DNA from 3 places in the Arthrobacter sp. NPDC058127 genome. Region 2 is predicted to be linked to each of the others. Evidence: riboswitches for the same ligand, from Rfam matches in the RefSeq annotation. Region 2 holds a riboswitch; each other region holds the start of a gene.
The links. Region 2 has a riboswitch for thiamine pyrophosphate ahead of thiC (phosphomethylpyrimidine synthase ThiC). Riboswitches for the same ligand answer to the same signal wherever they lie in the genome.

Region 1: linked by a shared signal. The riboswitch ahead of thiD (bifunctional hydroxymethylpyrimidine kinase/phosphomethylpyrimidine kinase) and the one ahead of thiC (phosphomethylpyrimidine synthase ThiC) in region 2 are both predicted to bind thiamine pyrophosphate.
Region 3: linked by a shared signal. The riboswitch ahead of ACFVTG_RS09780 (ECF transporter S component) and the one ahead of thiC (phosphomethylpyrimidine synthase ThiC) in region 2 are both predicted to bind thiamine pyrophosphate.

Annotation. Positions count from the first base shown of each region.
Region 1 covers NZ_JBHVTT010000001.1:662,085-669,643, forward strand. The annotation lists gene obgE (GTPase ObgE) at 1-624, opposite strand, end outside; gene rpmA (50S ribosomal protein L27) at 768-1,031, opposite strand; gene rplU (50S ribosomal protein L21) at 1,092-1,400, opposite strand; gene thiD (bifunctional hydroxymethylpyrimidine kinase/phosphomethylpyrimidine kinase) at 1,821-3,341, opposite strand; TPP riboswitch at 3,333-3,429, opposite strand; gene ACFVTG_RS02980 (Rne/Rng family ribonuclease) at 3,590-6,748, opposite strand; gene ACFVTG_RS02985 (vitamin K epoxide reductase family protein) at 7,219-7,559, shown strand, end outside.
Region 2 covers NZ_JBHVTT010000027.1:13,386-20,944, forward strand. The annotation lists gene lepB (signal peptidase I) at 1-85, opposite strand, end outside; gene rplS (50S ribosomal protein L19) at 164-523, opposite strand; gene trmD (tRNA (guanosine(37)-N1)-methyltransferase TrmD) at 810-1,655, opposite strand; gene rimM (ribosome maturation factor RimM) at 1,656-2,219, opposite strand; gene ACFVTG_RS23190 (RNA-binding protein) at 2,350-2,592, opposite strand; gene rpsP (30S ribosomal protein S16) at 2,594-3,016, opposite strand; gene ACFVTG_RS23200 (hypothetical protein) at 3,211-3,654, opposite strand; gene ACFVTG_RS23205 (VOC family protein) at 3,789-4,661, opposite strand; gene ACFVTG_RS23210 (amidohydrolase family protein) at 4,739-5,833, opposite strand; TPP riboswitch at 5,927-6,034, shown strand; gene thiC (phosphomethylpyrimidine synthase ThiC) at 6,030-7,559, shown strand, end outside.
Region 3 covers NZ_JBHVTT010000005.1:116,016-123,574, reverse strand. The annotation lists gene ACFVTG_RS09795 (UDP-N-acetylglucosamine 1-carboxyvinyltransferase) at 1-473, opposite strand, end outside; gene ACFVTG_RS09790 (energy-coupling factor transporter transmembrane component T) at 683-1,489, opposite strand; gene ACFVTG_RS09785 (ABC transporter ATP-binding protein) at 1,486-3,135, opposite strand; gene ACFVTG_RS09780 (ECF transporter S component) at 3,135-3,764, opposite strand; TPP riboswitch at 3,841-3,977, opposite strand; gene ACFVTG_RS09775 (NUDIX domain-containing protein) at 4,126-4,899, shown strand; gene ACFVTG_RS09770 (DUF4235 domain-containing protein) at 4,951-5,211, shown strand; gene mnhG (monovalent cation/H(+) antiporter subunit G) at 5,208-5,687, opposite strand; gene ACFVTG_RS09760 (monovalent cation/H+ antiporter complex subunit F) at 5,677-5,955, opposite strand; gene ACFVTG_RS09755 (Na+/H+ antiporter subunit E) at 5,952-6,518, opposite strand; gene ACFVTG_RS09750 (Na+/H+ antiporter subunit D) at 6,515-7,559, opposite strand, start outside.

The sequences.
Region 1 (7,559 bases), on a different contig from region 2:
GAACCGGACGTCGCCGGCCTGGACCACGCCGAGGTTGGGGATCAAGGTAGTGAACGGGTAGTCGGCGATCTTGGGCCGCGCCGCTGACATCGCCGCGACAAGGCTGGACTTGCCTGCCGAGGGGAAGCCGACCAGCGCGATGTCTGCGATGGACTTCAGTTCCAGGACGATGTCGCTGGAGTCGCCTTCAATACCGAGGAGCGCGAAGCCGGGAGCCCGGCGCTTCTGCGAAGACAACGAAGAGTTGCCAAGGCCGCCCTGGCCGCCTGCAGCGGCGATGAACTCGGTGCCTTCACCGACAAGGTCAGCAAGGACAACGCCGTCCTTGGTCTTGACCACGGTGCCGTCCGGGACGGGAAGCACGAGGGTTTCGCCGTTCTTGCCGCCGCGCCAGTCGCCCATGCCCGGGCCACCGTTGGTTGCGTGGCGGTGCGGTGCGTGGTGGTAATCAAGCAAAGTAGTTGTCTGTGCATCGACGCGCAGGATGACGTCGCCGCCATTGCCGCCATTGCCGCCGTCGGGTCCGCCGAGGGGCTTGAACTTCTCGCGCTTAACAGAGACACAGCCGTGGCCGCCTGTTCCGCCGGATACGTGAAGTACTACCCGGTCTACGAAGGTCGCCACGTGTTTCTCCTCTATGTGGAAATTACTGCTTGAAATGCGTTTGCCGGCTGATGCGCCGCCGCCCGCCCTAGTAAATTCTAGTGCGGTTAAAAAGACAGATGGAGCGGGCCATACGGCCCGCTCCACCCGTTCAGAACGTGTTATTACTCTGCAGCTGCAGCAGCAACGATGTTCACTACGCGACGGCCACGGCGAGTACCGAACTCAACCGCACCTGCCTGCAGGGCGAACAGGGTGTCGTCGCCACCGCGGCCGACACCGGCGCCCGGGTGGAAGTGGGTGCCGCGCTGGCGGACGATGATCTCGCCTGCGGAAACGACCTGGCCACCGAAGCGCTTTACGCCGAGGTACTGGGCGTTGGAGTCACGACCGTTGCGAGTGGAGCTCGCGCCTTTTTTATGTGCCATTTGAAATGCCTGCCTTTAAATTCTGGGGAATCTGTTGAAAACCTGAACAGCAACCAGTGGTTACTTGATACCGGTGATCTTGATCTTGGTCAGTTCTTGACGGTGACCCTGGCGCTTCTTGTAGCCGGTCTTGTTCTTGAACTTCTGGATGACGATCTTCGGACCACGGAGGTCTTCGAGGATCTCAGCCGTAACCTTGACCTTGGCCAGATCCGCAGCAGCGGAGGTGACCTTGTCACCGTCCACCAGGAGCAGTGCGGGCAGCTCAAGAGTGCTGCCGGCTCCACCGGGGACGCGGTTCAGGGTTACGTAGTCTCCAACGGAAACCTTTTCTTGGCGGCCGCCTGCGCGGACAATCGCGTACACCACTTGGGCACTCACTTCTCTCGACGTTTATTACTAAATTTGCGTGCGGAACCCCGATCCGAAAACGGGCCTGGTTCACGCTGTGCCTCAACGCCGTGGACTCCGGTACGGAATCCATGAGTCATCCCTTGAACAGTTCCAAATGAAACGTCAATTCCAAATGAAAGGTCTCTAGGGGCATAACCCAAGTGTTGGCGTAAGCACCGAAGATCTAGATTACGCTAGTTTCGCCTTCGGCTGCAAATGAGGCCAGGTCCGGAGGCTGCCACGTGATGGCTGCCACAGACTGGCTATGCCGCCATCCGGTACCGTGCCCGTCCACCTTACCCTGCCCGCCGGGAAAAGCTCGGATCCTCACCCCGACACGCTGCGGCGCCTGCCGAAACAGCCCTTCATCCCGTCCCTCCGCGACAGGAACCAAGGTCAGCTGTGCAGCCTTGGAGCATCGAAGAACGCAGTTTCATAGCGGCAGGATTGGGAGAAAGCCTCCATCATGGCCGCGCGCTCGGCCGGTGAGGCAGCCTGCGCGGCGGCATCCGTGAGGTCGATCGCCTTGCGGGTGGCCTCTGCGAACGCCTCGTCTGCGTAGGTGCGCAGCCAGTCGGCGTAAGGGTGCTCGTCCGACGCTCCTGCCTGGACATAGCCACGGTGGAGCTGCTGTCCCACCTCGGCGTACAACCAGTAGCAGGGCAGTACTGCGGCCAGCAGCACGGCATAGCTGCCCGACGCCGACGCCGCCAGCAAGTGGTCCACATAGGCCTTGGTGACGGGGCCCAGTTCTCGGCTTCCCTGGCGTCCGCTAAGCCAATTCCGATGCAGCTCGGACTCGACTTCGAGGCACATCTGCGAGCCGCGGGCCCAGAACAGCTGTTCGTTTTCGCTGGGGGCGAGCGCACTTGCACGCGCCAGGACCCGGGAATAGCCGTTGAGATAGATGGCATCCTGCGACAGGTAATAGCTGAACTGCGCTTCGCTGAGCCCACCGGTTTGCAAGTCCTGGATGAAGTCCAGGCCATAAATGGCCGCAAGCTCCGATTGGGCGGCGTCCCACATCCGGACCGCGAAGTCCCCCGGCTGAAGGGAGTGCTGGAGAGTGTGGAAATGATGGATGGGCCCGTTGCCCTTCCCCACCTCCAGCCTCTCGGATTGGGTCAGCGCCTCCTGAAGCCAGGGCTTGACTTCATGCAGGGCAGACTCCCAATCGCCGAGCCGCGCTTTTGCCGTCGCCATCGCAGACGACAGGGAACATCCCGTGCCATGGCTGTTGCGGGTCTCCACGCGTTGGCCGGCGAATTCCACCACGTCCTGGCTCAGGACTCCCCCGGTGTTGACCAGCGCATCGGGGCAGCCGGATCCTTGCAGATGGCCTCCCTTCACCAGGACGGTGTTTCCGCAGGCAGCGGCCAGACGTTTGCCTTGCTCCAACGCCGATGCCCAGTCGGTGGCAACAGGCTCGCCAAGCAGCATGGCCAATTCAGGAAGGTTGGGGGTCACCAAGTCGGCGAGGGGCAGAAGTTCCCGCAGTGCGGTTTCAGCGGACTCCGCGAGGAGCCGGTCGCCACTGGTCGCGATCATCACCGGATCCAGCACGACGACGGCGGGGCGCGCCTCGCCGAGCCAGCGGCGGACTTCGTGGATGACGGCCGCGTCCCCGAGCATGCCGATTTTGACGGCATCAACGGTGATGTCGTCGCTAATGGCATCCAATTGCTGCCGCAGGAACTCCACGGGAGGCACGTGAACGCCGGTGACTCCCTGCGTGTTTTGTACTGTGAGTGCCGTGATGACGGCCATGCCGTAACCGCCGTTGGCGGCAATGCTCTTCAGGTCAGCTTGGATCCCGGCACCGCCCGACGGATCCGAGCCGGCAATGCTGAGGACCCTGGGGATAGGGCGCTGGACGGCCTTGAGCGGGTAGACAGCCGAGTGTGCCGAAACAGTCATTCGAGACATCCCTTCGCCGGTGCTAACCGGACAGGTTCAACGGGTCTGGTCTCAGCCGGCTTGGTGCGCGGCACCCCGTGTCAGTCCCCTAGCTTAACCCGGATCACACCTCGCCCGCTGAAATCTCCCTTTGTAACCGCACTGTCGTGAGGTCCGGCAACTGGTCCGGCAAATGGGCCGGCAACGCCGAAGCCCCGGCGGTTTCCGCAAGAGCGGGAACGGCCGGGGCTTCGGACTAGGTACTGCGTTTAGAGTTCGGACTTGGGCACGCCGACTCCGAGAATGATCGGTTCTGCTGCCGCCGTCGGCTTGACCGGGGATGCGTCGGGCGCCTTGGCCTCGTGCGCGGCCCCACCGGAGGCAGCGGCTGCAACCTCGTGGTGCTCCACGTTGGTGGCGTTGGCGGCACCCTGGGCACGGCTGGCACTACGGTTGCGGCGGCCCCGGCGTCCACGCGAAGCCGACTCCAGGGATTCCCCGCTTGCAACGGCCGCGGGAGCCTCTGCGGGCGCTTCCCGGGACTCCGTTGCGGCCGTCGCGGTGTCCGGAGCTTCTCCGAGGCCCGCGAATGCCTGCGCCAACAGATCCAGGCTCATGGCAGGAGCGCCACTCGCCGGCTCTTCTTCGTGGTGGACGAAAGGCAACGCCACTTCCTCGCCGCCGAATCGCAGCACAGGCTTCGAGCGTTCCTCGCTACCCGAAGCAACGGCAGGAGCCGAGACCGGGGCCGCGGGTGCCTGCAGAGGGGTTGCTTCCGCTGCGTGCCCGTCGGCGAGCAATTCCGCCGCGTGGTGGAGTTCGTCGTCGTGCAGGTGGGCAGCGTGGGCCGCAGCCGCGATGGTCGCAAGGGCTGCGCGGGTGGCTGCCTGGCGGTTCGGATCAGTGGATTCCACGGAGTGGACCGGCACAGGAGGGGTGATCGGGAGCTCGGAAGTCCCCTGCCCTGTCCCCCTGCCGCGGCGGCGCTTGCGCTGCTCCGGGCGGACGGCCGGGAGTGACTCCGTGCGCGGGTGGTGGTGTTCAGCGGCCACCACGTTGGCCCGGCGATGCTCCACGGGCTCGTCATGCGTGACGATTCCGCGCCCTGCGCACGTTTCGCACTGCTCGCCGAAGACCTCAAGCAGGCCGGTGCCCATGCGCTTGCGGGTCATCTGGACCAATCCAAGCGACGTCACTTCCGCGACCTGGTGCTTGGTGCGGTCCCGGCCGAGGCACTCGACCAGGCGGCGCAACACGAGATCGCGGTTGGATTCCAGGACCATGTCGATGAAGTCGATGACGATGATTCCGCCGATGTCGCGCAAGCGCAGCTGGCGGACCACTTCCTCGGCGGCCTCAAGGTTGTTCTTGGTGACGGTTTCTTCGAGGTTGCCACCGCTGCCGGTGAACTTTCCGGTGTTGACGTCAACAACCGTCATGGCCTCGGTGCGGTCGATCACGAGCGAACCACCGGAGGGCAGGAAGACCTTGCGCTCCAATGCCTTGTGGATCTGTTCGTCCACGCGCCATGCCGAGAAGATGTCCTGATCCGACGTCCACTTTTCGAGACGTCCCACCAGATCCGGCGCCACATAGGTGACGTAGGCCTCGATGGTGTCCCAGGCTTCATCGCCGGAAACGATGAGCTTGGAGAAGTCCTCGTTGAAGACGTCGCGGACAACCTTGATGGTGAGGTCCGGTTCGCCGTACAGCAGTTCCGGGGCCAGGATCTTGGTAGATGCGGACTGGCTTTCGATGCCTTCCCACTGGGCCCGCAGGCGGTTGATATCGTGCGTCAGTTCTTCCTCGGAAGCACCCTCGGCGGCGGTGCGGACAATGACGCCCGCGTTCTCGGGGAGGCGGTCCTTGAGGATCTTCTTCAGACGGTTGCGCTCGACGTCGGGCAGCTTACGGGAGATGCCGGTCATGGAACCGCCGGGCACGTACACAAGGTAGCGGCCGGGAAGCGAAATCTGGCTCGTCAGGCGTGCGCCCTTGTGGCCCACGGGGTCCTTGGTGACCTGGACCAGCACGGAGTCTCCTGATTTCAGGGCGTTTTCGATGCGGCGCGGCTTGCCTTCCAGGGTGACGGCATCCCAGTTGACTTCACCGGCGTACAGCACGGCATTGCGGCCGCGTCCGATGTCGACGAATGCGGCTTCCATCGACGGCAGCACGTTCTGGACCTTGCCCAGGTAGACGTTGCCGATCAGGGAATCCTGCTGTGTCTTGGACACGAAGTGCTCCGCGAGCACGCCGTCTTCCAGGACACCGATCTGGATCCTGTCGTCGCGCTGGCGAACGATCATCTGGCGGTCGACGGACTCACGGCGAGCCAGGAATTCGGCCTCGGTGATGACCTGGCGGCGGCGGCCGGTCTCGCGGGACTCGCGGCGGCGCTGCTTCTTGGCTTCAAGGCGAGTAGAGCCCTTGACGCTCGTGACGCGGTCGGAGCTGCTGGTGGTCTCAACGTGTGCGCGGGGAGCGCGGACACGGGTGACAGTGTTGGGGGGATCGTCGTCTCCGCCGCCCGTCAGCTCCAGGTCCTGGTCACCACGACGCCGGCGCCGACGGCGACGGGAGGTCACGCCTTCTTCGAGCGCCTCCTCGGTACCGGCTTCTGCCTCGTCCTCGGATTCCGCAGAGGTTTCTTCTCCTGCTTCGTCACGCTCGGTGCCCCGGCGTCCGCGACGGCCACGGCTGCGACGCCGACGGCGGCTGCCGGCCTCGTCCAGTTCGTTGTCCTCGGAAACTTCCTCAGCTTCGGCCCGCGGTTCTTCTTCGACGACGGCCGGCCGGACAACTGCGCTCAGGTCCGGTGCCTGGAAGATCATGGACGTTACGGAGGCAGGCTCCAGGAACAGCGACGCGATCGGGCTCGCAGCTTCCGCCTCGGCGGCCGGCGCCTCGGTGGTTTCCTCGGGCGTAATCTCCGCAGCCGGAGCTTCTTCAGGCGCAGTCTCCGCAGCGGGCGCTTCCTCGGGCGCAATCTCCGCAGCGGGCGCTTCGACCGCTGCTTCTTCGGAAACGGGCTCGGCGCTCTTTGCCCTCGTCGTGCGACGGCGGCGGACCGGCTTTTCGGGGGCGGTTTCGGCCTCTGCTGCTACGTCAGGCACGACGGCGGCGGCAGCCTCCGTCGCCCCGCCAGCTTCCGTCGGAGCTTCCTCAGCGAAACCTGGCAACGGCTCCGGAGTTTCTACCTTCTTTCGAGCCCTGCTACGCCGGACAGGGGCCTTGGGCTCTTCGGTGTCCGCCGACTCGGCGAGCGGCTCAACGGTGGCTGCGGCAGCTCCGGCGTCGGGGGTTTCGTCCGCGGCGACCGTCTTCGGTGCCGCCTTGCGCCGGGTGCGGGTGACCTTCTTGGGTGTTTCAGTGGTCTCGGTGGACGCCGCATCTTCGGCGGCGGCTACAACTTGCTCGTTATCCATATGTGGCAACACTCCTGCCCTTGCGCAACCGCCACATCCGGTGCCCAGAGGGGCAATATTGTCAAAACCCGCAGGCGTTGACAGAAGTCAGTAGTAGTCTTTCCGGTTCGCACCAGCATGGGGGTGCGGCATCCACGGAAAGCCGGCTTCGCTCCAAACCCGTTGTTCTAATGCCACAACCAGGTGCCGTCCATTGTCACTGCGGGCCTACCGGGGATCATTGGATCCTGGGCATGCCCTGCATATGACTGGCGGTCTTGGGAACAAGATACCGGACCGGATTCCGCATGTGGATCGGCTTCCGGCCATGTTCATTCTCTCACACGCCCGCACTCCCGGCAGGAAGCACACCCTGAAAGCTTCCGTGCCGCCGCCCTCCCTGGGCAGAAGCTTTCAGCCGCCGCGGCTAGAATCCTCCCAAGAGCAGTCCCCGGCCGTGCGCCGGGCCTTCCAGAAAAGGACAGCCAACCATGCCGAGCCCCGCCAGCCCGAACCTGGCCAACAACGATGCCCGCTCCCGGCAGGAGAAGACCGGGAAAACCCCCGATGGGAAGGACGCCGCCGACGCAGCCTTGCCGCGCATGGTCCGCGACCGTCCCTTTGCGTGGCTTCTCCTCGCCACCGGCGCCATCGCGTGGCTTGCATCCGGGGCGCTCGTGCTGGAAAAGCTGCAGGTTCTGATCGATCCCAACCATGTAACGGCCTGCGACCTCAATCCCTGGGTATCCTGCGGCAGCGTCATGAAGACACCGCAGAGTTCAGTTTTCGGCTTCCCCAACATGTTCATCGGCATCGTCGCCTTCGCCGTGAT
Region 2 (7,559 bases):
GCCCGCTGATTGCCACGGCCAGGACAAATGCGAGCAAAACAAAACGCCAGCCCTGTTTCCGGGGCTGGCGTTTTGCGTGGTCCATGATTCGTTTCCTGTTGCGTTGCGGATTTCTCCGGCGCAGGCCGGACACGAATCCAGGACCCGCTGTTGGTCGAAAGACCTACTTGCCGGTGGCGAAGTCGCGCTTTTCCTTGATCTTCGCAGCCTTACCGCGCAGTGCGCGCATGTAGTAGAGCTTGGCGCGACGGACGTCACCCTTGGTGACGACCTCGATCTTCTCGATGATCGGGGAGTGAACCGGGAAGGTACGCTCTACGCCGACACCGAAGGAAACCTTGCGGACCGTGAAGGTTTCGCGAACGCCGTCACCCTGGCGGCCCAGGACGAAGCCCTGGAAGACCTGGACACGGGAGTTCTTGCCTTCGATGATGTTCACGTGAACCTTGATGGTGTCACCCGCGCGGAACTCGGGAACATCGTTACGCAGCGAAGCTGCATCTACGCTATCGAGGATATGCATTAATCCACTCCTGGTGAACGCCACAGGTCATCCACTTTGGGTCACGGCGGGCAAGCCCGGGGCGCAAAGCCGTCCGGAAATTACCGCCGAAGATTTTCAAGTCCGATACCGCCACTGATTGGTGGTTCCGGGTTGTCATGCTGTTGGTGACGCTCCCCCTGTGGCAGGCGCGAACCCAGTAGACACAAGGGTTAATTCTGCCACACCCCGGGAGTTCCGGCCAATCCCGCGAATGCGGCCCGGTGGTTGCGGCCGGCTGGAGGATGAAGTTGCCCGACGGCGGGGCTCAGTCCGGGAGGTTGCCGTCCGGGCGGTGCCGCAACCGGCCGTCGACGACGTCGTACCCGAGTTCGCCGAAAGCGGTGCGGTCCGCGCGTGTCAGGCGGCCGGCGTCGAACTCTGCGAGCAGGTCCGGGCGGCGTTCCGCCGTGCGGCGGAACTGTTCGTGGCGCCGCCACTGGGCGATCTTGCCGTGGTTGCCGCTCAAGAGGACGGCGGGCACGTCACGATCGCGCCACGACGAGGGCTTCGTGTAGACCGGGTACTCCAGCAAGCCGTCTGAATGGGATTCCTCCACCAAGGATTCGGGATTGCCGACGACGCCCGGAAGCAATCGTCCGATGGCCTCGACCATGGCAAGGACTGCAACCTCGCCGCCGTTGAGGACGTAGTCGCCCAAACTGACCGGGCGGACCGTGAAGTGTCCTGCCGCCCACTCGATGACGCGCTCGTCAATGCCTTCATAGCGGCCGCAGGCGAAAACGAGTTGCTCTTCCTCGGCGAGCTCATAGGCGAGGGCCTGGTTGAAACGCTCCCCCGCGGGCGACGGGACGATCAGGACCGGCCTTTTCGTCGGTCCGTCGGATGGGCCGTCAGTTGCGGGGCTTTCCGCTACGGCAAGCCGCGCATCGGCAATGGATTCCAAGGCCTGGGCCCAGGGTTCGGGTTTCATGACCATGCCCGCACCGCCACCATACGGAGTGTCGTCCACGGTGCGGTGCTTGTCCGTGGTGAAGGTCCTCAAGTCATGGACATTGAGCTCCAAAAGCCCATCCTGACGGGCCTTGCCTATGAGGGAAAGCTCGAGTGGCGCCAGGTACTCGGGAAAGATGCTGACGACATCGATGCGCATCTAGGCGTCATCCTTGGTGTGGGCGTCGTCCTCTTCCGTATCGGAGCCCGAAGCGTCAGTGTTCAGTTCGAAGAGGCCCGGCGGAGGGGTAAGAAGCACGTAGCCGTCCTCGACGTTGACCTCAGGCACGATCTCTTCGACGAACGGCACCAGGATTTCCTTGCCGTCCGCGTCTTCAATGACCAGCAGATCCTGCACGGGCATCGTGTTGAGTGCGGTTACCTTGCCCACGGTCTGCGAGCCGACACGGACCTCAAGGCCGACGAGCTCATGCTCGTACCAGCCTTCGTCGTCGTCCTCCTCCAGTTCTTCCGTCTCTATGAACAGCTTCGCGCCGCGGATTTCCTCCGCCTGGTTGCGCGTGGAGATCTCTTCGAAACCGAGCAACAGGATGTCCTTGTTCCAGCGGGCGCTGCTGATGGTCAAGGGACCGGCCTTTGCGGGCTCCACCACAAATTCGGTCCCCGGGACGAAACGATCGCCGGGGGCATCAGTGAGCACCTGGACAGTGACTTCGCCGCGGATTCCGTGGGGCTTGCCGATTCGGGCAACCTGGAGCTGCATGGGGTTCCTCTGATTTCTTCGCTGGGCCGACTTAGGGACCAAGGCTGGGGGTTTTGCTCGTAAAACAATCCGGCCCCTCCACCATAATCTGGTGAAGGGGCCGGATCTAAGACAAGTATTGCTGAGCGCGTTACCGGCGACGGTCGGTGTCGACGACGTCGACCCTGACCTGCTCGCCGCCCGCCAATGCCGCAATCACAGTGCGCAAAGCGCGTGCGGTGCGACCCTGGCGACCGATCACCCGTCCGAGATCGTCCTGGTGAACACGCACCTCGAGGGATTCCCCGCGGCGGTTGTTCTTGGCACTGACCTTGACGTCCTCAGGGCTGTCAACGATGCCACGGACCAAGTGCTCGAGCGCTTCTGCCAGCAACTTACTCAGCCTCGGTGGTCTCTGCTTCAGCGTCAGCGGGAGCTTCAGTTGCTTCCGACTGCTTGGCCTTCTTGGTGATGGCTTCCGGGATGATGACGGAACCCTTCTCCGGTGCAACGAAAGCAGGCTTGGCGACCTTGGTCTTCAGCGTGCCTTCCTGGCCCGGGAGACCCTTGAACTTCTGCCAGTCACCGGTGATCTTGAGGATCGCGGCAACCTGCTCGGTCGGCTGGGCGCCGACGGACAGCCAGTACTGTGCACGCTCGGAGACGACCTCGATGTACGAGGGCTCTTCGGTGGGGTGGTACTTGCCGATTTCTTCAATCGCACGGCCATCGCGCTTGGCGCGGGAGTCCATGACGACGATGCGGTAGTACGGTGCGCGCATCTTACCGAAGCGCTTAAGGCGAATCTTTACGGCCACTTTTGTGGTCACTCCTGTTTCTGAAACGGGGTTGAGCCCGTCGTTCTGCACCCGTGGGGCGGGCCATACTTGAGGGTTCCAAGGACAAGATGCACGCACGGAGAGAGGGGCCACGCGGATCGAGTACCTGTCTATTGTGCCAGATGGCAGCCAGTATTTCGAACACGCGGCCGTGCGGCGGGTTTACCGCAGGGTTACTGCTCGGCGGACCAGACGTAGAGACCGGCCCGTTCGGCCTTCTCGACGTCGCTCGCGAGCGACGCCAACTGCTGGACATACAGCCGGGACTGTTGGGCGTCAAAGGGCATATCTTCTTGGGCCGCCCAGCGTTCGGCGACGTCGTCGAGGATGCTTCCCTCGCCCTCGGTCTCGTAGCTGAGAAGCTCAGACAAGGCACGCACCATGGCTTCGGGGACGCCCAGCAAGGCGTCGCTGGTGACGTCCACCAAAGCGAGCTCATAGTCGGCCCCGGCTGCGTGCACGGCCGTGCCGGCCAGGTCGCCAAGTTGTTCTACTTCAAAATCGCTGATTCCCGGGATCCGTACCGCGGCGCCGGATACGTCACTGCCCTTCTCCAGGGCAGCGGCCCTCTTGAGTGCTTCATCGTGGGTGGCAACAAAGATTTCAGCAAAGCCCATGGAAACTACTCTCATTCATTCGTGCCAACGGAGCTGCGGCGTGGCCGAAAAGTGCGCGCCACGCCGTCGAGCCTAAGTGTAACTTGCGAGGGGTCCCCGGCTGAGCGAAGCGAAGTCGGGGAGCAAGTTGGACGCTAGCGGACGGCGACGCGCAGCCGGTTGCGCCACGGGTCCTCGAAGCGCAGCTCCTGGCCGGTGTGGTGGGACGCGATGCCGGCAACCTTGAGGCGATCGGCGAGCGCGCCGACGTCGTCTCCTGACGGCACCTCGATGACCACCTCGCCGAGGCCGAGCGTGTCCTTGCGCGGACCTGCACCGCGGCTGTTCCACACATTCATGGCCATGTGGTGGTGGTAGCCGCCCGCGGAGACGAACAGGGCCTGCCCATGCCAGCCGGCCGTCTGCTCGAAGCCCAGGGTGTCGACGTAGAAATCATGGGCGGTCCGCACGTCGCCCACCTGCAGGTGGACATGCCCGACGCCGGCGCCCGCCTCATGCTGGCCGGTCACCGCCGATTCGCTCAAGTACTGCTGGAGGTAGCGCTGCGGCGGGAGCGGCAGGCTGTCCATGACGACCGAACTACCGTTCCACTCCCAGCCTTCGCGGGGCTTGTCGTAGTAGAGCTCGATGCCGTTGCCCTCCGGGTCGGTGAAGTAGAAGGCCTCGCTGACGAGGTGGTCTGCGCTGCCGACGAAGGCATGGGGTTCGTATTGCGCCGCCGAGGCAACAGTTGCGGCGAGCGATGACTGGTCTTCGAAGAGCAAAGCCGTGTGGAAGAGCCCGGCCTCTCCGCGGCCCGGGATCTGGAGCCCGGAGGCCGGAGCCAAGTGCACCAGCGGCTTGCCGAGCCTGCCAAAGTAGAGTCCGCCATCCTGTTCGGCGACGACGTCCAGGCCCAGCGCCCGCTGGTAGTAGTCGCCCATGAGCTTCATGTCCCCCACTTTGAGCATGACAGTGCCCATGGTGAGTTCGGCAGGAAGGAGATCCTGGCTGGATGTGATGGTCATGTGAAACTCCCGGCTTTCGTGGCGCCGCCCTTCGGCAACCTCTATGTATCTAAATTACTTGAAGCTTCAATTTATTCCTAATGCCCGGCGCTTCTTGAAATGTGTCCCCTCAGCACGGTGCATTGCGGCTTCAGCACGATCTCAAGGGACGCACGGGGATCGTTTGCGTAGAGCACGACGTCGGCACTGGCGCCTTCGCTGATGCCGTCGGCACCCAGCCACTCGCGGGCGGACCAGCAGGCGGCATCGAGGGCGGCGGCCGCCGGAAGGCCGGCCTGGTGCAGTTCCAGAATTTCCTCGCCGATCCGGCCGTGCTTGATGACGCTGCCGGCGTCGGTCCCGGCATACACCCGCACACCGGCGTCGAACGCCTCGAGGACCCGCTCATGCCGGCGCTCCCACAACGCGATCATGTGGGCGGCGTAACGCGGGAACTTGGTTTCAGCCTGCTTCGCGATGTCCGGAAAAGTCGCAATGTTGATGAGGGTCGGGACGATCGGAACATCCTGGTCCAGCAGCCGCGGAATATGGTGCGGGAGGAGACCGGTGGCGTGCTCGATGCAGTCGATGCCGGCGTCGAGCACGTCGACGATAGTCCCTTCGGCGAAGCAATGGGCGGTCACCCGGGCCCCCTCGTCGTGTGCCGCCGCCACCGCGTCCTTGACGACGGCGGCCGGGAAGGACGGGCCAAGATCCCCGGCCGAGCGGTCGATCCAGTCCCCGACGATCTTGACCCAGCCATCTCCGGACCGGGCCTGCTTGCGCACCGCCTCCACCAGATTCTCCGGCTCAACCTCTTCGGCCAGCCCGGGGATGTACCGGCGTTGCCTCGCGATGTGCCTGCCTGCGCGGATGATCCTGGGCATGTCCGCCCGGCGCTGCAGCCAGCGCGTGTCACTTGCGGATCCCGCGTCGCGGATCAAGAGCGTCCCGGCGTTACGATCCGCCGTTGCCTGCAGACGGGCAGTCTCCTCGTCCACCGCTCCACCCTTGCCCAAGCCAACATGGCAGTGTGAGTCGACAAGTCCGGGCGCCACCCATCCGTCCAGGACGACGTCCGGTACGGCAGCAGGCCGCAAAAAGGTCAGCCGTCCGTCGACCGACCAGAGGCCGCGCCGTTCCACGTCCGGCCCGGTGAGGACGGTGCCGCTGAATTCGATGATTTCCGCCATGATTCCACCCTAGACTCCGACGCCGCGCCCGGCCCGGTCACATCTGTCCTCGGTCACATCTGTCTCTGGAACTCTCAGCTGTGGTAGCTTCGTCTACGACCACACGGGGGCCCTTGCAAGGGCTGAGATCGGGCTGACGCAGCCTGCGACCGTTGAACCTGTCCGGGTAATGCCGGCGAAGGAAGTGAGTAATCCTTTGAGCACCAAAGAAACACAGCTGAGCCCTACCCAAAACGGATCGGCCCAAGAGGTGACACAGTCCCTCAAGTCGCATTCCCTCTCGTTCCTTGAAGATGCCGAAACGGGAATCCGGGTTCCAGTGACTGAAATAGCCCTGGAACCGTCCCCGAACGGCGAGGCCAACGCGCCATTCCAGGTGTACCGCACCGCAGGACCCGGTAGTGATCCCGTCGTGGGCCTCGAACCGTTCCGCAGCGAGTGGATCGAAGCCCGCGGCGACACCGAGGCCTACAGCGGCCGCGAACGGAACCTTCTCGACGACGGCAAGTCTGCCGTGCGCCGCGGCGCGGCCTCGGCGGAGTGGAAGGGCGCACAGCCGGTGCCCCGCCGCGCCGTCGACGGCAAGACCGTGACACAGATGCACTATGCCAAGCAGGGCATCGTGACGCCCGAAATGCAGTTCGTGGCACTACGCGAAAACTGCGATGTTGAACTGGTCCGCAGCGAAGTCGCCGCAGGCCGGGCCATCATCCCCAACAACATCAACCACCCCGAATCCGAACCGATGATCATCGGCAAGGCGTTCCTGGTGAAGATCAATGCCAATATCGGCAACTCGGCCGTCACCAGTTCCATCGCCGAGGAAGTGGACAAGTTGCAGTGGGCAACGCAATGGGGCGCCGACACGGTCATGGACCTGTCCACGGGCGACGACATCCACACCACCCGTGAGTGGATCATCCGCAACTCCCCCGTGCCGATCGGCACCGTGCCCATTTACCAGGCCCTCGAGAAAGTCAACGGCGAAGCCAACAAGCTCACGTGGGAAATCTTCCGCGACACTGTCATTGAACAGTGCGAGCAAGGCGTGGACTACATGACCATCCACGCCGGCGTGCTGCTGCGCTACGTGCCGCTCACTGCCAACCGCGTGACGGGCATCGTCTCCCGCGGCGGCTCCATCATGGCGGGCTGGTGCCTGGCCCACCACGAGGAAAACTTCCTCTACACCCACTTCGACGAGCTCTGCGAAATTTTCGCCAAGTACGACGTCGCGTTCTCCCTCGGCGACGGCTTGCGCCCGGGAGCGACGGCGGACGCCAACGACGCCGCGCAGTTCGCCGAGCTCGACACCCTGGCCGAGCTGACGCAGCGGGCGTGGGAATTCGACGTCCAGGTCATGGTGGAAGGACCCGGCCACGTTCCCTTCCACTTGGTGCGGGAAAACGTGGAGCGCCAGCAGGAGCTTTGCAAGGGCGCTCCGTTCTACACTTTGGGTCCCCTGGTCACGGACGTCGCTCCGGGCTACGACCACATCACCTCGGCCATCGGCGCCACGGAGATCGCACGCTACGGAACCGCGATGCTCTGCTACGTCACCCCGAAGGAACACCTGGGCCTGCCAAACAAGGACGACGTCAAGACCGGCGTGATCACGTACAAGATCGCCGCCCACGCCGCGGACCTTGCCAAGGGACACCCGGGCGCCCACGAACGCGACGATGCCCTCTCCAAGGCCCGCTTCGAGTTCCGCTGGCGTGACCAG
Region 3 (7,559 bases), on a different contig from region 2:
ACGTCCATGGAGGCGAGGTCAAGGGTCTCCGGGCGGCGGATGCGCAGATCGTTGCCGTTCAGCCAGGTGCACTCGACACCGATGGAGGTCAAGACCTCGACGATCCGGTTGACTTCTTCGATCCGGGCAAGCCGGCGCAAAGTGGTGGTGCCGCGATTGATGAGGCTCGCGCAGAGCAGGGCGACGCCGGCATTCTTGCTGCTGTTGACGTCCACCGAGCCGGAGAGCGTGCGTCCGCCCTCCACACGCAGGTGGGTCATCTGCCGTTTGCCGACCTTGACGATAGTTCGCCCGAAGATCGACTCAAGGCGCTCGATCATGCGTAGGCTGAGGTTCTGCTTGCCCTGCTCCATACGGGCAATGGCACTTTGGCTGGTACCCAGTTCCGAAGCGAGCTGTCCCTGTGTCCAGCCCTTTTCGCCACGGGCGTCGCGAAGAAGGAGACCTACATGTTCGGCAGTCGGTTGCGTCATGACTAATAAATATCACGGATGGTCTACGGACTGGAGGTTTTGTGACACAACACGCCGATTATGCTGGAGAATAGTCGTCTCGTGCGATATGCGTGGTCCAAAGCCTGCGTGTTGCGTTTGCTCGCGGCCACCAGAAGCCAGCCACTCGTCCACCCAAGTAACTCGCAGTAGTTGTCGTTATGAGGCCCCAAAACGACAACAAATGCGAGTCAGTTGGGCTGCTTCAGCCAGACGAAGTGCCACGTCCCTGCCCATTGGGCCGCGAGCACGGCTGCGGCCGCAATGACCAGCCCGCCAGCGAGAACCCAGACGTCCAGGCGGCTGTAGGTGGATTCGCGTGCCCAGGTCCGCCGTCCGCCGCCGAAGCCCCGCGCCTCCATGGTCACGGCCAAGCGGGACGCCCGACGGATCGCCTGGACCAACAGCCCGAAGCTTTGGCCGAGCATGGCCTTGAACCGTTGCGGCGGGCTCCCGTGCGAGCCGACACCCCGCGCGCGCCGTGCCATGCCGATGGTCTGCCATTCCTCCGCCATGAGCCCGACGAGCCGCAGCGCAGCCAAGGTGCCCAAGACAAAACGGTGCGGCAGTTTCGCCTTCTGCGCCAAGGCATCGGCAAGGTCGGTCGGATCGGTGCAGCTCATGAGGAGGATGGCTGGCAGCGCGATGGCCAGGCCACGCAGCATGAAGCCGAGTCCCAGCTGAAGTGAGCCTTCGCTGATAGACCAGATCCCGACGTCGAGCAGTATCCTTCCGCTGTCCGCCGACAGGATCGCGGTGCTCCAACCTCCGAGCGCGGCCGCGATAATCAAGGGCCAGCCGCGCTGCCAGAGCAAGCGCACGGTGAGCCCCGCGAGGGGGAACAACGCCAGTTCGCCGAGGAGCGCGGTCGAGGCTGACACCAAGTCGATGGACAACGCCAACACCAGGGTGATCAGGAAGACCGACACGAACTTGGCCAGCGGATTCGCGCGTGTCAGGAGGGCATTGTTGCCGCGCAGGGTCAGTGCGTCCCTCATGCCGCACCCGCTTCCTGCCGGGCGCCGCCTTGGAATGCAGGCTCGAGCCGCATCTCGGCGCCGCCCAGGACGGAGCTGAATTCCTGGTCGTGGGTCACGGAAACCACGGATGTGCCGGCGTCGAGCAGTTCCGACAGGAACGACGCAAGCTCAGCCCACGTGTTCGCGTCCTGGCCAAAAGTAGGTTCGTCCAGCACCAGGACGCGGGGATGCGCGGCAAGCACGGTGGCCACCGATAGCCGGCGCTTTTCGCCGCCGGAGAGCGTGTACGGATTGGCGTCCACGAGATGCCTCAGGCGCAGCCGCTCCAGCAACTCGTCCACGCGCTCCTCGCCATGGCCAAGGTGCTTGGGGCCGAACATGAGCTCGTCGAGCACCCGGCCGGTGACGAACTGGTGCTCGGGCTCCTGGAACACGGTCCCGATGCGGGAGATCAGCTGCTGGGCCTTCCACTTGAACGGGTCAGTGCCGGCACCGTCGCTGAGCCCGACGGCGGCAGTCACCGCCCCGGACACCGGCGCCAACAGCCCCGCAAGAGTCAAAGCGAACGTCGATTTTCCCGCGCCGTTGGGGCCAGTGATGGTCAGCGCTCGCCCGGCGAACACTTCGGCGTTGAGTCCGGCCTGCACGGGAAGGGGCGGGATGGTTTTGAACCCCCGGCGTCGTGACCGCTCGCGGGACACCGCGAGCTCCTGGGTGGCGAGCAGTAGCTCTCCCGCGTTCCTCGCCGCGGAGCTCCACGCCCCGTTCCCCGCCCCGGAGCCGGCCGCCGTTCCGGCGCCTGTTCCCGAACGTGGCCGGGTGGCCGGCACGTACCCGGGCACCCAAACGCCCGCAGCAGTGAGCATGTCCCTTGCTTGCGCCAGAACGGTGTCCGGATCGCCGTCCAGGAGCACCGCCGGCGTCGAGACTCCCGTGGAGGAGGAACTGCCCGGCTGGAGCACCACGATCCGGTCCACAAGGTCTTTCCAGACCGAAACCCGGTGCTCCACCACCACCAAGGTGGCGCCCGTCTTGTCCAGGCAGCGGCCCACGGCATCGCGGACCTCCAACACTCCGGCCGGGTCCAGGTTGGCGGTCGGTTCGTCCAGGAGGATCAAGCCGGGCCGCATCGCGAGGATGCCGGCCAGCGCAAGGCGTTGTTTCTGCCCGCCCGAGAGGGCCGACGTCGGGTGGTCGAGCGCAAAGTTGCCGCTCGCACTGCCACCGGCACTACGCCGCAGCCCGACGTCGTCGAGCGCTTCATGGACCCGCTTCCAGATTTCTTCCCGCGGCACGCAAAGGTTTTCGGCGCCGAACGCGACGTCGTCGCCCAGCCGGGAAAGCACCACCTGGGTTTCGGGGTCCTGTTGCATGAGTCCGGCACGGCCCCGCTGGGCCTTCGGCGAAACACCATCCACGAGCAACGAACCGGTCTCGTCGGCGTCGTCCCCTTCCTCGCCCAACACGCCAGCCAGGGCATGCAGGAGGGTCGACTTGCCTGCGCCCGAGGGGCCAAGCAGCAGAACACGCTCGCCGGGACGGATGTCCAGGTCGAGGGCGTGGATGGCCTGCGTGGTGCGGCCGGCGTGCCGCCAGCCCCAGCCTTGCGCGGAAATGGCGGCGGGTCGCACCACGGCAGAGGTGCCGGAATCAGGACTGGGCATCAGGAAAAGACGGGCTCCGAAGCGGCCTTGCGGGACGCGAACGCGCTCAGCACACCAGTCTTGGCCAGGCCGCGGGTAGCGATCCAGGACAGGGCACCGGCAATGACGGCCCCGGAGATCGTGCAAAACACGATGTACGCGAGCTTGTCGACCGGTTCGTAGGCGATGTTCCAGCCCCACGGCAGGAAGGAGTCGTTCAGACCGCAGAACAGGCCCGCACCGGCACCGGCCAGCAGGGACACAGGCAGGTTGAACTTCTTGTACATGAAGGCCAGGAAGATGAGTTCCGCACCGAGGCCCTGGAGCAGGCCCGAGATCAGCACCGTGGTGCCGTACTGCGAACCCATGATGAGCTCACTCGTGGCGGCCACTGTTTCGCAGAAAATTGCCGCACCGGGCTTGCGGACGATGAGCATGCCCAAGACTGCCGGAATCATCCAGCCGCCGGCGATCAGGCCGCTCAGGGGCGGGTAGCCGGCGGACATAGGCGTGGCGACCAGAGCCATCTGGTCCCATGCCCAGAAGATCACGCCACCGGCGATCGAGATCAGTGCCGCCACAACAATGTCCACGACGCGCCAGTTGTAACCAGGCTTGGTGAGGCCCGGCCTTGCAGAAATACCAGTCATTTTGTCCTCCTGAGGAACAGGAGGGGAAAGTGTTCCCCGGTTGCCTGCGAGCGGCCTCCGCCGCGCCGGTTCCGGACACTATGAGAACTCGACTCCCTTGCGCCGGTACTAGCCGGATCAGGTTCGAGGGTCTGCGGCTGTCCGCACTCTCAGCGCCCGTCCTCCGTGCCGCATTGCTGCGAGCCCGACGGCGGCGCTCCCCTGTCGTTATCAATCCACCCTTTTGGGCGTGGTTCAGTTTACACCTTGGAGGGGTTGCGGGCGCGGCGGCAAAAAGCGTTCCGACGGATTCCCCTGGATCATTTGCCGGGCGAGCGCAGTCCGGCCCGGAATGGCGCGGGCGGCCACAGAAACTGGGAGAATGATCCAGCAGAATGTGACACAGCAAGCGGGCAAAGGAGCGGTCTTGGCAGGCATGGGCGAAGCGAACAGCACCACAGTGGCCGAACCGAGGCTCGCCGCGAGCGTGATCCTGCTCCGGGATGCCGCAGTTCCTGGGCGCTCTGGAGACGCGGCGCAGGCTTTGGAGGTGTTCGTCCAGCACCGGGTGTCCACGATGGATTTCGCTGCCGGAATGGTCGTCTTCCCGGGCGGACGAGTGGACCAGGCGGACAGCTCCGGCTGGGACTTCACGGACGACGTCGTCGAGCGCCACGCCGCCGCATGGCACCGGAGCAGCATCGCCGTCGAGCCTTCCTCCGCCCGGTTCAACGCGGGCCGGGTACTGGCGGCCGCGCAGCGTGAGGTGTTCGAAGAGGCCGGGCTGAAGCTCGACGCCGCCACCCTCCGCCCATGGGCCAACTGGGTCACTCCGCCGGACCAGCCCAAGCGCTTCGACACGTACTTCTACCTTGCTTGCCCGGTTTCCGGAGCCGAGCCAAGGCACCAGACCACGGAAGCGTCATCGTCCTTGTGGATGCCGGTCCGCGGAATCCTGGATGCCGAAGCCGCCGGAACGCTCAAGCTCATGCCACCCACGCTGGCGCTACTGGATGAGCTCCTCGCCCTCGGCACGGTGGAAGCGGTGCTGGCCGAAGACCGTGACATTGTTCCCGTGCGTCCAAAGCCGGGAGCCTTGCAGGAGTTCTTCCGGCTGAGGCGCCAAGCCCCATCCGTTGCTCCGGAACTGCCCTGAAGTGGGGTTAGGCTGGGGACGGTCCTGTTTCCACCCGCAAGGAGTCCCGGAATGAACCTCCTCATCAAACTGCTCGGCACCGGCGTGAGCATCGGCGCAGGCTTTGTCGGCACCAAGCTCGTCAACGCGCTGTGGGAAAAAACCACGGGCAACAAGCCGCCCAAGGGACACGACGACATGGAGACGAGCCTCCGCTCAGCGCTGACCTTCGCCCTGATTTCGGCAACTGTCAGTGCCGTCATCCAGGTTCTCGCCGGCCGGAGCACCCAGCGCGCCATCTCCCGCTTCTCGAAGACGCAGGACATCGTCTAGGCTGACGGCCCGCCGTTGACGCCGTTAGGACCTGCGCTCCCGCCGTTGCGGGCGTTCCCAGCGTGGGGCATTGCCGAGCCCGCTTCTTGAGCTTTCTCCGCCGCCCGTTGACCGGCAGCCCGCAGCACCACGGCCTCGAGTTCGTCTGTGCTGAGAAGCTCGGGGTGGAGGTGCTTGGTCCGGTACCCTGCCCGGCCCACCATGTGTGCGGACACGGGCACAGTCAGCAGTTGGAAAATCCAAGCGACCGCGAGGACCGGCCAAACCCACCATTCGCGCATCTGCAGCCCCATGGCCGCCAAGACAAGGAACAGCCCCAGCACTTGGGGCTTGGTAGCTGCATGCATGCGGCTCATGAGGTCCGGGAACCGCAACAGTCCAATTGCCGCGCCCAATGACATCAGGGCACCAACAATCAGCAGTACCGCGGTGACGGCATCGATGACGGCGTCCGCTCCGGTGGCGTTAGGAGTCATTGACTTGTCCCCTCCGGTCGGCCACGAAGCGGGCCACCGTCACCGATCCGATGAACCCGATCAGCGTCAGCGCGACGAGCAGCACGAGGTTGTTGAGGTGCCTGTTGACGGCCATGTCGATGGCCAGCGCGGCACCCAGTATGGCGAGCAGCACGTCTGAGGCGAGCACCCGGTCCAGCAATGAAGGCCCGACGGCGATCCTGTAGATCGCGCCTGCCGCCGCGAGGCTAAGAATCACCGCCGTGACGATCAGCACGATGTCTTTCATGAGCCGGCTCCCCTCGTTGCAGGCCAGCCTTCGGCCTGGAGTGCGTCCAATTCCGTGCGGGTACCCATGATCCGGATCAACGAGGCCTCCGTGTCCTGGACTTCCTTGCGCAGCTTGGCGGTGTCCACATCGTTGCGGACATTGAGCCCGTGGATATAGAGCGTGGACGTCGAGCGGTCCACCTCCACCACCAGGGAACCCGGAATCAGCGAAATCACGTGCCCTGTTGCGGTCACCATGAGGTCGGAGTGGCTACGCAGGGGAACCGCGACGACGGCGTTGGTTACCGAGGGGCCCCGGAAGGCCGCCAAGTACATGACCTGGAAACTCGCGGCCACCACTTTGCCAAGGAACACGACGGCGAAAGGAATGGCCCGCAGCACGTTGAATCGTCCGCTGAGCTCCACTGGAGGCAAGTAGAAGACCCTGGCTACCACCACCGCGATCAGCGCACCGAACACCAGGTTGCCGGGGCTGAAGTCCCGCCAAAGCGCACCCCAAACGACCACCAGCCAGACCAGCAGGGGCAACTCGGTGCGGAACGAAATCCGCTTGCGGCTCACTTGCCACCTCCCTGCGGTACGGCCCCGGTGGGTGCGTCACCCTGCGGTGCCGCGATTCCTGGAACTTTGGCATTCCCGCCGAGCACGGAATGGATGTACGCGGTACGGTCCAGCATCTGTTCCGCGGAGTTTCCGGCCAATTGGAACAGCGGACCGGCGAAGACTGTCAGCGCCACGCCAAAGACCACGAGCGCGGCGGTTGGCCCCACCATGGTCCGCGGAAGCAGCCCGACGGCCGCCGTGTCTTTCAGGACGGCGGCAGGGTAATCCGCATCCTCCGGTTTCCGCCAGAAGGCGCGGTTCCAGACGCGCGCAATTGCCAGCAACGTCAAGAGACTCGTGACCACGCCGCCCACCACCAAGGTAATGGCCAGTGGCGTCCCCAGGGCAATGCCTGCCTGGAGGAGTCCGAGCTTCCCCAAGAACCCTGAGAAGGGCGGGATTCCTGCGAGGTTCATGGCCGGAATGAAGAACAAGAGCGCGAGGAGCGGAGACAGCTTTGCGAGCCCACCGAGCCTGTCCACGGAGGAGCTCCCACCGCGGCGCTCAATCAAGCCAGTCACCAGGAACAAGCTCGTTTGGACCGTGATGTGGTGGGCCACGTAGAAGACGGCGGCAGCAAGCCCGGCAACGGAAGACATGGCCAGCCCAAACACCATGTAGCCGATGTGGCTGACCAGGGTGAAGGAGAGTAATCGTTTGATGTCGCTCTGGGCTATGGCACCGAGAATGCCCACCAACATGGTGAGGAGTGCAACCACCATCAACGGGGTATTCAAAGTATCGCCCGGGAAGAGGAGGGTCTCCGTCCGGACCATGGCGTAGACACCCACTTTGGTGAGCAAGCCGGCGAACACGGCTGTGACCGGTGCTGGCGCCGTCGGATACGAGTCCGGCAGCCAAAAGGACAGCGGGAACACGGCGGCTTTGATGCCGAATGCCACGAGCAGCATGACGTGAAGCAGGTTCCTGGTGCCCGGATCCAGTTCGGCCAACTTGATGGCGAGATCCGCCATGGTGATGGTCCCGGTGGCCCCGTAG